3 regions of the Bradyrhizobium sp. LTSPM299 genome follow, and region 3 is predicted to be linked to each of the others. Evidence: predicted binding sites of a transcription regulator. Region 3 holds the regulator's gene; each other region holds the start of a gene.

Region 1 (3,275 bases), on a different contig from region 3:
ACCTTGGCGGGGTCGATGATGCCCTTCTCGACCATGTCGACATACTCCTCGGTCTGGGCGTCGAAGCCGAAGGTCTCCGACTTGTTCTCGAGGATCTTGCCGACCACGATCGAGCCCTCGACGCCGGCATTCTCCGCGATCTGGCGGATCGGAGCTTCCAGCGCCTTGAGCACGATGTTGATGCCGGCCTGGACGTCGGCATTGGCGTTGGCGATGCGGCCGACCGCCTTCTTGGCACGCAGCAGCGCCACGCCGCCGCCGGGCACGATGCCTTCCTGCACCGCGGCGCGGGTCGCGTTCAGCGCGTCCTCGACACGGTCCTTCTTCTCCTTGACCTCGATCTCGGTCGCGCCGCCGACGCGGATCACCGCGACGCCGCCGGCGAGCTTGGCCAGACGCTCCTGCAGCTTCTCACGGTCGTAGTCCGAGGTGGTTTCCTCGATCTGCGCCTTGATCTGGCCAACGCGGGCGTCGATGTCCTTCTTCTTGCCGGCGCCCTTGACGATCGTGGTGTTCTCCTTGTCGATCACGATCTTGCCGGCGCGTCCCAGCATGTTGATGGTGACGCTTTCGAGCTTCATGCCGAGGTCATCGGAGATCAGCTGACCACCGGTCAGGATCGCGATGTCCTCGAGCATCGCCTTGCGGCGATCGCCGAAGCCCGGCGCCTTGACGGCGGCGACCTTCAACCCGCCGCGCAGGCGGTTGACCACCAGCGTTGCCAGCGCCTCGCCCTCGACGTCCTCGGCGAGGATCAGCAGCGGCTTGCCGGACTGCACCACGGCTTCCAGCACCGGCAGCATCGCCTGCAGGCCGGACACCTTCTTCTCGTGCAGCAGGATGTAAGCATCCTCGAGCTCGGCGGTCATCTTCTCGGCGTTGGTGACGAAGTAGGGGCTGAGGTAGCCGCGGTCGAACTTCATGCCTTCGACGATGTCGACCTCAGTCACGAGCGACTTGTTCTCCTCGACCGTGATCACGCCTTCATTGCCGACCTTCTGCATCGCCTGCGCGATCATCTTGCCGATCGCGGCGTCGCCATTGGCCGAAATGGTGCCGACCTGGGCGACTTCGGCCGAGGAAGCGACCGGCTTGGCGCGCTTCTCGATGTCCTTGACCACGGCCGCGACCGCAATGTTGATGCCGCGCTTCAGATCCATCGGGTTCATGCCGGCGGCAACCGACTTGGCGCCCTCGCGCACGATCGCCTGCGCCAGCACGGTCGCGGTGGTGGTGCCGTCACCGGCGGTGTCGTTGGTCTTGGAGGCGACCTCGCGCAGCATCTGCGCGCCCATGTTCTCGAACTTGTCCTCGAGCACGATCTCCTTGGCGACGGTGACGCCGTCCTTGGTGATGCGCGGGGCGCCGAAGCTCTTGTCGATGACGACGTTGCGGCCCTTCGGGCCGAGCGTCACCTTGACGGCATTGGCGAGCACGTCGACGCCGCGCAGCATGCGGTCGCGGGCGTCTCCGGCGAATTTTACGTCCTTGGCAGCCATTTTGAATTTTCTCCTGATTGAATTGGATATGATCTTGCCGCTTGTCGTCGCCGGGTCTTCTTCCCCTCTCCCCTTGTGGGAGAGGGTGGACGCGATGCGAAGCATCGCGGACGGGTGAGGGGTCTGTCTCCGCGGATGGAGACTCCTCATCCGGCGCGCTTTGCGCGCCACCTTCTCCCACCCCAACTCGGGTTTACCCGAGTTGGGCATCTTAATTTGTCGAAGTCGGATAAATCCGACTTCGATGGGAGAAGGGAAGAAGTGACTGCTCCGACGGCCGGTGTGCGGCGGCTATTGATTAGTTATCAGGCCAGCACGCCCATGATGTCGGACTCCTTCATGATCAGGAGCTCCTCGCTGTCGAGCTTGATCTCGGTGCCCGACCACTTGCCGAACAACACGCGGTCGCCGATCTTGAGGTCGATCGGGATCAGCTTGCCGGCCTCGTCGCGGCCACCCGGGCCAACGGCGACGATCTCGCCCTGGGAGGGCTTTTCCTTGGCACTGTCCGGAATGATAATGCCGCCCTTGGTCTTTGCCTCGGCGTCGATACGCTTGACCACGACACGGTCATGCAGCGGGCGGAATTTGGATTTAGCCATCAGGTTCCCTCTTGCAGGCTTGGTTTCAGGTCCGGTTCATCTGGACCGGGGTTAAATGCGGTCGGCGCCGGGCAGGACGCCCGACGCATTTAGCAATCGTGATGTGAGAGTGCTAATTGTGCGCCGGGAAATATGACTTGGCGCGGTTTCTGTCAAGCAAACCGGGGTTAAGGCCTTGGTGAGGCCAATATAGCATGGTGGTAGGGGAAACCGAATCGTAGCCATGACGTAATTCTGTTGGACGTCATTGCTCCGCCTTACGTTTTACGCTTGGCTGCAGGTGGGTGCGGCCGGGCCATTGTCGGGGGATATGAATGATCAGGTCACTCAACGCGCGAATGGTCGCACGGCTCGCGGCTGTCTCGGCGCTGACCATATTCCTGGGGGCGTGCGGCAGCATGAGCCTGCCGTCGCTGTCATCGAATACCGAGCCCGCCGCCGAGCCGGGGGTGGCTCCGGAAATGCCCGCGACCATCCGCGCCGACGAGATCGTCGGCCGCTGGGGCCTCGCCTCGTTCCAGAACCCGCCCGACCGCAAGCGCACCGAAGATGCCGCGCGCGGCCAGTGCAAGCAGCCCTACGTGATCGGCGCCGGCCAGTCCGGCGGCGTCATCATGCATCTGGCCGACCAGGCCACCCCGCAGGAACTGCGGCTGAAGGGGTCCCCGAGCGGCAAGAACTATATCGGCCCGCCCGGCCCGACCCCCGGCGAGCAGGACCGCGAGATCGTCTCCTTCGACGGCCGCGTCATGATCACCCGCTTCGTCGACAAGGACGCCGCCACCCGCTACGGCAACATGGTCTACGTCCGCTGCGCGCCAAGGGCGTGATTTCGAGAATAGGTACCGCATAGGTGGTGCACCCCTCCCCTTGTGGGAGAGGTCGGATCGCATCGAAGATGCGATCCGGGTGAGGGGTTTCTCTCCGCGGGCGACCCTCTCTCGTTCCGAGCCCGCGGAGACAGATCCCTCATCCGGCGCTTCGCGCCACCTTCTCCCACAGGGGAGAAGCGAAGAGCGCCTCGTGGCCATCGCCCAACAAAAAACGCCGGTCCTAAGACCGGCGTTTCCGTTTGTCTCTGACCGCTCTCAATCAAACAGCGCGTCGATGTCGTCCTGCGAGGCGTGGCCGGCGTCGCCGTCGAGCTTCGGGCCGTTGAGCAGGCGGTCGTCGC
Region 2 (3,275 bases), on a different contig from region 3:
GCTGCAGCGGCTGCTCGGTTACGTGATGGCGCCGGTGTGCTGGCTGATGGGCCTGCCGTGGTCGCAGGCGGTCACGGCGGGAAGCCTGATGGGCACCAAGACCGTGCTGAACGAGCTGATCGCCTATGTTGATCTGTCGAAGCTCGGCACCGATGCGCTCGATCCGCGCTCGCGGCTGATCATGCTCTACGCGATGTGCGGGTTCGCCAACTTCGCCAGCCTCGGCATCATGATCGGCGGCCTCGGCATCATGGCACCCGAGCGGCGCGAGGAGATCAACGCGCTCGGACTGAAGTCGATCGTCTCGGGCACGCTCACGACGTGTTTGATGGGCGCGATCGTCGGGGCGATGACGTGAGCCCTCTCGTCATTCCGGGGCGATGCGAAGCATCGAACCCGGAATCTCGAGATTCCGGGTTCGCGCTATGCGCGCCCCGGAATGACGGCGAGACTTACGCCTTCAACTCCACCGTCTTGAACTCCGCCGGCAGGATCACCTCCAGCAATTCGACGTCGTCGGAATAATCGAGGATCATGTGCCGGATCCGCGGCGGCTGGGTCCAGGCGCTGCCTTGCTTCATCAGCGTCTCACCTTCGCCTTCCATATAGGTCTTCACCCAGCCCTTGAGCACATAGACCATCTGGAATTCGACGTCGTGGAAATGCAGTTTCGAGACCTCATCCGGATTGCACGGACCCTGCAAACGGATGACATGCGCCTGGGCGAGGCCATGCGAGGCCGCCGATATGCCGAGGTCGCGATATTTGGCGTAAGTGCGCAGGCCATCGGCCTTGAAATCCTCTTCGCGGTGATGGCTGATCGCGATGCGCTGCTTCGGCCGCGCCTTTGATGCGGTCTTCGCGGCAGGCTTCGCTGCGGTTTTGGACTTAGCGGCCGGCGCACGGCCCTTGGACTTGATGGTCTTGCGCGCGGACGATTTGGCGGTGCTCTTGAGCCCCGTCCATTTCTTCTTCACCGCGGTCTTGGCTGCTGGTCTTGATGCCGTCTTTTGCTTCGCCATTGTTTGCCTCCCGTTTCTTGACCGGGAAAAGCTATCACAAATCACGCGTCGTAGGGTGGGCAAAGGCGCGCTTGCGCCGTGCCCACCATCCAGTGTCGTGCTCGTAATGGTGGGCGCGCTTGCGCTTTGCCCACCCTACGAAGGCGATGCTCAATGCAGCCGGAAGACGCCGTCGACGGCGCGCAGCTCGGCGGGCTTGATCAGCTTGGAATGCGCCACCGTCACCGAGAACAGCGGGCCATCCAGTCTGTCCCGCCAGAAGGCAAGGAAGTCCTTGAGCGCCGGAAATTTCGGAAACAGGTCGTAGTTCTGCCAGACATAGGTCTGCAGCAACGAGGGATGATCCGGCATCCGATAAAGGATTTGCGCCGTCGTCAGCCCGTACCCCAGCAACTGCTTCCTGAAGTCCTCGGAAGCAACCCCACCAACCCGCGAGACCATGCCAACCTCCTGTGACGGAGCGCATGTGCACGTGGTGGCTGGCCTGCCGGAGCCACCCCGGCGAAAGATGCACTCACATGAGAGAAATGTGACGCACGCGACTGCCCCATCACAAGCCTAAATGTTTAACGAGTTGTTGAAATTTCTCGCGTTAGCAGCAGCTTACCGCATGTGCTAATAGGGGACGCCCAGCCTCGGCGCGCATTAAGCATGACCCTCAATGCTGGCAGCCGCACCATCCGAGTGCCAAATTTTCTGCTAGAAGCCCTTGCCCGCCGCCAAGGCTTGGCCTATCTCCTGCTCAGCCCATCTGGCACTCGCCGGATTGGACTGCCAATGCTCCAAAATTCAACAACAGCTGTATATGCTTAGGAGGACTGCATGAAATTCCGTCCGCTTCACGACCGCGTCGTGGTCAAGCGCATCGACGCCGAAGAGAAGACCGCTGGCGGCATCATCATTCCGGACAGTGCCAAGGAAAAGCCCTCGCAGGGCGAAATCATCGCCGTCGGCCCGGGCGGCCGCGACGAAGCTGGCAAGCTGATCCCGATCGACCTCAAGGTCGGCGACCGCGTCCTGTTTGGCAAATGGTCTGGCACCGAGGTCAAGATCGACAATGAAGACCTGTTGATCATGAAGGAAAGCGACATCATGGGCGTGCTCGACGTCCCCGCAGCCGCCAAGAAGAAGGCCGCTTAAGTCAACGCGCACACGCTCACCCTGAGGAGCGCCTGCCGGCGCCTCTCTAGGGGTGAGAAACCAAGATCAACTCAGGGAAACCAAACATGTCATCTAAAGAAGTCAAATTCGGCGTAGATGCGCGCGACAAGATGCTGCGCGGCGTCGATATCCTCGCCAATGCGGTGAAAGTCACCCTCGGCCCGAAGGGCCGCAACGTCGTGCTCGAGAAGTCGTTCGGCGCTCCCCGCATCACCAAGGACGGCGTCACCGTCGCCAAGGAGATCGAGCTCGAGGACAAGTTCGAGAACATGGGCGCGCAGATGGTGCGCGAAGTCGCCTCCAAGTCCGCTGACGCGGCTGGCGACGGCACCACCACCGCCACCGTACTGGCGGCTGCGATCGTCCGTGAAGGCGCCAAGTCGGTTGCCGCCGGCATGAACCCGATGGACCTGAAGCGCGGTATCGACCTGGCTGTGGAAGCCGTGGTCGCCGACCTCGTCAAGAACTCCAAGAAGGTCACCTCGAACGACGAGATCGCCCAGGTCGGCACGATCTCGGCCAACGGCGACGCCGAAATCGGCAAGTTCCTCTCCGACGCCATGAAGAAGGTCGGCAACGAGGGTGTCATCACGGTCGAGGAAGCCAAGTCGCTCGAGACCGAACTCGACGTCGTCGAGGGCATGCAGTTCGACCGCGGCTACATCTCGCCCTACTTCGTCACCAACGCCGACAAGATGCGCGTCGAGTTCGACGACGCCTACATCCTGATCAACGAGAAGAAGCTCTCCTCGCTGAACGAGCTGCTGCCGCTGCTCGAGGCCGTGGTGCAGACCGGCAAGCCGCTGATCATCGTCGCTGAAGACGTCGAAGGCGAGGCCCTGGCCACGCTGGTCGTCAACCGCCTCCGTGGCGGCCTGAAGGTCGCGGCCGTCAAGGCTCCGGGCTTCGGCGATCGCCGCAAGGCCATGCTGCAGGACATCGCGATCCTGACCGGCGGCCAGGCGATCTCGGAAGATCTCGGCATCAAGCTCGAGAACGTCACGCTCGCCATGCTCGGTCGCGCCAAGAAGGTGATGATCGACAAGGAGAACACCACGATCGTCAACGGTGCCGGCAAGAAGTCCGACATCG
Region 3 (3,275 bases):
CGGCATAATCGAGGTCGAGCACCGGCGTGCCCTTGTAGATGCCGCAGGAGATCGCCGCCACGTTGTCGCGCAGCACGTTGGCCTTCAACATGTTGCGGGTCTTCATCCAGTTGATGCAGTCCGCAAGCGCGACCCATGCGCCGGTGATCGAGGCGGTACGGGTGCCGCCATCGGCCTGGATGACGTCGCAATCGACGGTGATCTGGCGTTCGCCCAGCGCTTCCAGGTCGACCGCGGCGCGGAGGGAGCGGCCGATCAGCCGCTGGATCTCGACGGTGCGACCGCCCTGCTTGCCGGCGGACGCCTCGCGGCGGGTGCGTTCCAGCGTGGCGCGCGGCAGCATGCCATATTCGGCGGTGACCCAACCGCGGCCCTGGCCCTTCAGCCACGGCGGCAGCCGTTCCTCCAGCGTGGCGGTCACCAGCACATGGGTGTCGCCGAATTTCACCATGCAGGAGCCCTCGGCATATTTGACGACGCCGCGGTCCAGCGACACGGGACGCAGTTCATCGGGCGCACGGCGGCTTGGCCGCATGGGGAATCCTCCGAAAAATCCGAGAGTAAGGTGCCGGAGCGTGACGACTTGTCTCGAATCGTCATCGCGCTCTAACGTTTTGTTTGAGCACGACCTTTTCGGAAAACCGGTTACAATTCTTCCGGATCGTGCTCAAGCCGTGCTTGTAGGAGGGGGAACGGGCAGCGGCAAGGGTTTTCGGCCTGGCCATTTGGTCTGAATGGCTGCTTGTCACGGGCCTCGCGGATCGACAGATTAGGGGCAATTGTGAGGGAGTAGTGCGTGGCTCACCACGATCCGATCAGCCTGATCACGCCGCATGCGGGGCTTGCCCAGCTCAACGAGCGCTCGCGCGACATTTTTCGTCAAATTGTCGAAAGCTATCTTGCGACCGGCGAGCCCGTCGGCTCGCGCAATATTTCGCGCCTGATTGCGTTGCCGCTGTCGCCGGCGTCGGTCCGCAACGTGATGTCGGATCTCGAGCAGCTCGGCCTGATCTATGCGCCGCATACCTCCGCCGGCCGGTTGCCGACCGAACTCGGCCTGCGCTTCTTCGTCGACGCCCTGATGCAGGTCGGCGACCTCACCGAGGCGGAGCGCCAATCGATCCAGACCCAGCTCGCCTCGGTCGGCCGCGCGCAATCGGTCGAGGCGGCGCTCGGGGAAGCGCTGACCCGGCTGTCGGGGCTGACCCGCGCCGCGGCCGTGGTGTTGACGCCGAAATCGAACGCGCGGCTGAAGCACATCGAATTCGTGCGGCTGGAACCGGAGAAGGCGCTGGTCGTGCTGGTCAGCGAAGACGGCCAGGTCGAAAACCGGGTGCTGGCCCTGCCGCCCGGGGTTCCCTCTTCGGCGCTGACGGAAGCGACCAACTTCCTCAACGCGCGGATCCGTGGCCGGACCCTGGCCGAAGCGCGCCTCGAGCTCGAGACCGCCTTGACGCAGAACCGCGCCGAGCTCGACCAGTTGACGCAGAAGGTGGTGGCGGCCGGCATCGCGAGCTGGTCAGGCGGCGAGAACGAAGACCGGCAGCTGATCGTGCGCGGCCACGCCAATTTGCTGGAGGATCTGCATGCGCTCGATGATCTCGAGCGCGTCAAGTCGCTGTTCGATGATCTCGAGACCAAGCGCGGCGTGATCGACCTGCTCGGCCGCGCCGAACGTGGCGAGGGGGTGCGGATTTTCATCGGCTCGGAGAGCAAGCTGTTCTCGCTGTCGGGTTCCTCGACCATCATCGCGCCTTACAGCGATGCCCATGGCCGGATCGTCGGTGTCCTCGGCGTGATCGGCCCGACGCGGCTGAATTATGCCAGGGTGATCCCGACCGTCGATTACGCCGCGCGTATCGTCAGCCAGATCCTGGGCGGCTGACCGGACGGAAGTTGGTTTTCATTTGACGCGTTTTTTCGCGCGAGCCGGGGGCCGTCCCGGGTCAAGTTCGGGACAGGCTTTCGCTCGAAAACGCTATGTTGCGCTTGATTTTCGTCGTCGAAAGCACGATATCCGGGCCAGCCAATCCCCAAGATTTGAACGACGCGTGTTTTTTCGAGAAGGCAAGCCATGACCGATCCGAACCGGACCAATGACAATACCGAGAATCCGGCGCCGACGGGCGAGCCTATGGTCTCCAAGCCCTACATCATGCCCGACGATCCCGAGGTCGGATCGACGGAGGCCTTAAGCAAGGAACTGGCCGAGACGCGCGACAAGATGCTACGTACGCTGGCCGAGATGGAGAATCTTCGTCAACGCACCCGCCGCGAGGTCGCCGACGCCAAGACCTACGGGATCACCGGCTTCGCCCGCGACGTGCTCGATATCGCCGACAATATGCAGCGCGCGCTCGATGCGGTTCCGGCCGAGGCCAAGGAAGCCGCCGATCCCGGCCTGAAGGCATTGATCGAAGGCGTCGAGCTGACCGAGCGCTCGCTGCTCAACGCGCTGGAAAAGAACGGCGTGAAAAAGTTCGATCCGATCGGCGAGAAGTTCGATCCGAATTTCCAGCAGGCGATGTTCGAGGTGCCCGATGTGTCGGTACCGTCAGGCACCGTGGTGCAGGTCATGCAGGCCGGCTACATGATCGGCGAGCGCATCCTGCGCCCGGCCCTGGTGGGCGTCTCCAAGGGCGGCGCCAAAGCCGCCCCGGCTGCCGATCTCACGGCCTGATCGTTTCGACATCGCGCGAGACGATCTTGCGCCAAGACTGACGTCAAGAAACCTTAAGTGATGTCCGATGACTGGATCCGCTTGACGCCGGCCTTGGCCATGTCGGTCCAGGCCTTCGCAAGCGATCCTTGCGTGTCGATGCCGCGGCAGGCGTCTTCCACCACATAGGTTTCGAAGCCGGTCTTGCGTGCGTCCAGCGCGGTCCACGCCACACAGAAATCAGTAGCGAGCCCGGCGACGAACACGCGCTTGACGTTGCGCGCCTTCAGATAGGCGGCAAGGCCGGTCGAGGTCTTGCCGTCGGCCTCGGTGAAGGCTGAGTAGCTGTCGACGTCCTTGTGGAAACCCTTGCGGATGATCAGCTCGGCCTGCGGGATCGCGAGATCCTTCGACAGCGAGGCACCGTCGGTGCCCTGCACGCAATGGTCGGGCCACAGCACCTGCTTGCCATAGGCGAGATCGATCGTCTCGAACGGCTTCTTGCCGGAATGGACCGAGGCGAAGGAGATGTGTCCGGGCGTGTGCCAGTCCTGCGTCATCACCACATTGGCAAAGCTCTTGGCCATCTTGTTGATGATCGGCACCACCTGCTCGC

The links. Region 3 encodes HrcA, which represses chaperone genes, less so after heat shock. Its sites were predicted from a motif close to GTTAGCACTCNCNNNNNGNGAGTGCTAAC; they were not measured.
Region 1: the regulator HrcA is predicted to act here: its motif matches at 2,190-2,218, upstream of UP10_RS25330 (co-chaperone GroES).
Region 2: the regulator HrcA is predicted to act here: its motif matches at 1,773-1,801, upstream of UP10_RS03365 (co-chaperone GroES).

What each region holds. Positions count from the first base shown of each region.
Region 1 is NZ_JYMU01000049.1:446,336-449,610, forward strand. It holds gene groL (chaperonin GroEL) at 1-1,499, opposite strand, end outside; gene UP10_RS25330 (co-chaperone GroES) at 1,805-2,101, opposite strand; gene UP10_RS25335 (hypothetical protein) at 2,416-2,931, shown strand; gene UP10_RS25340 (protein phosphatase CheZ) at 3,190-3,275, opposite strand, start outside.
Region 2 is NZ_JYMU01000006.1:467,277-470,551, forward strand. It holds gene UP10_RS03350 (NupC/NupG family nucleoside CNT transporter) at 1-358, shown strand, start outside; gene UP10_RS03355 (cupin domain-containing protein) at 453-1,022, opposite strand; gene UP10_RS03360 (usg protein) at 1,173-1,463, opposite strand; gene UP10_RS03365 (co-chaperone GroES) at 1,845-2,162, shown strand; gene groL (chaperonin GroEL) at 2,249-3,275, shown strand, end outside.
Region 3 is NZ_JYMU01000007.1:278,810-282,084, reverse strand. It holds gene rph (ribonuclease PH) at 1-535, opposite strand, end outside; gene hrcA (heat-inducible transcriptional repressor HrcA) at 797-1,885, shown strand; gene grpE (nucleotide exchange factor GrpE) at 2,075-2,680, shown strand; gene pncA (bifunctional nicotinamidase/pyrazinamidase) at 2,734-3,275, opposite strand, start outside.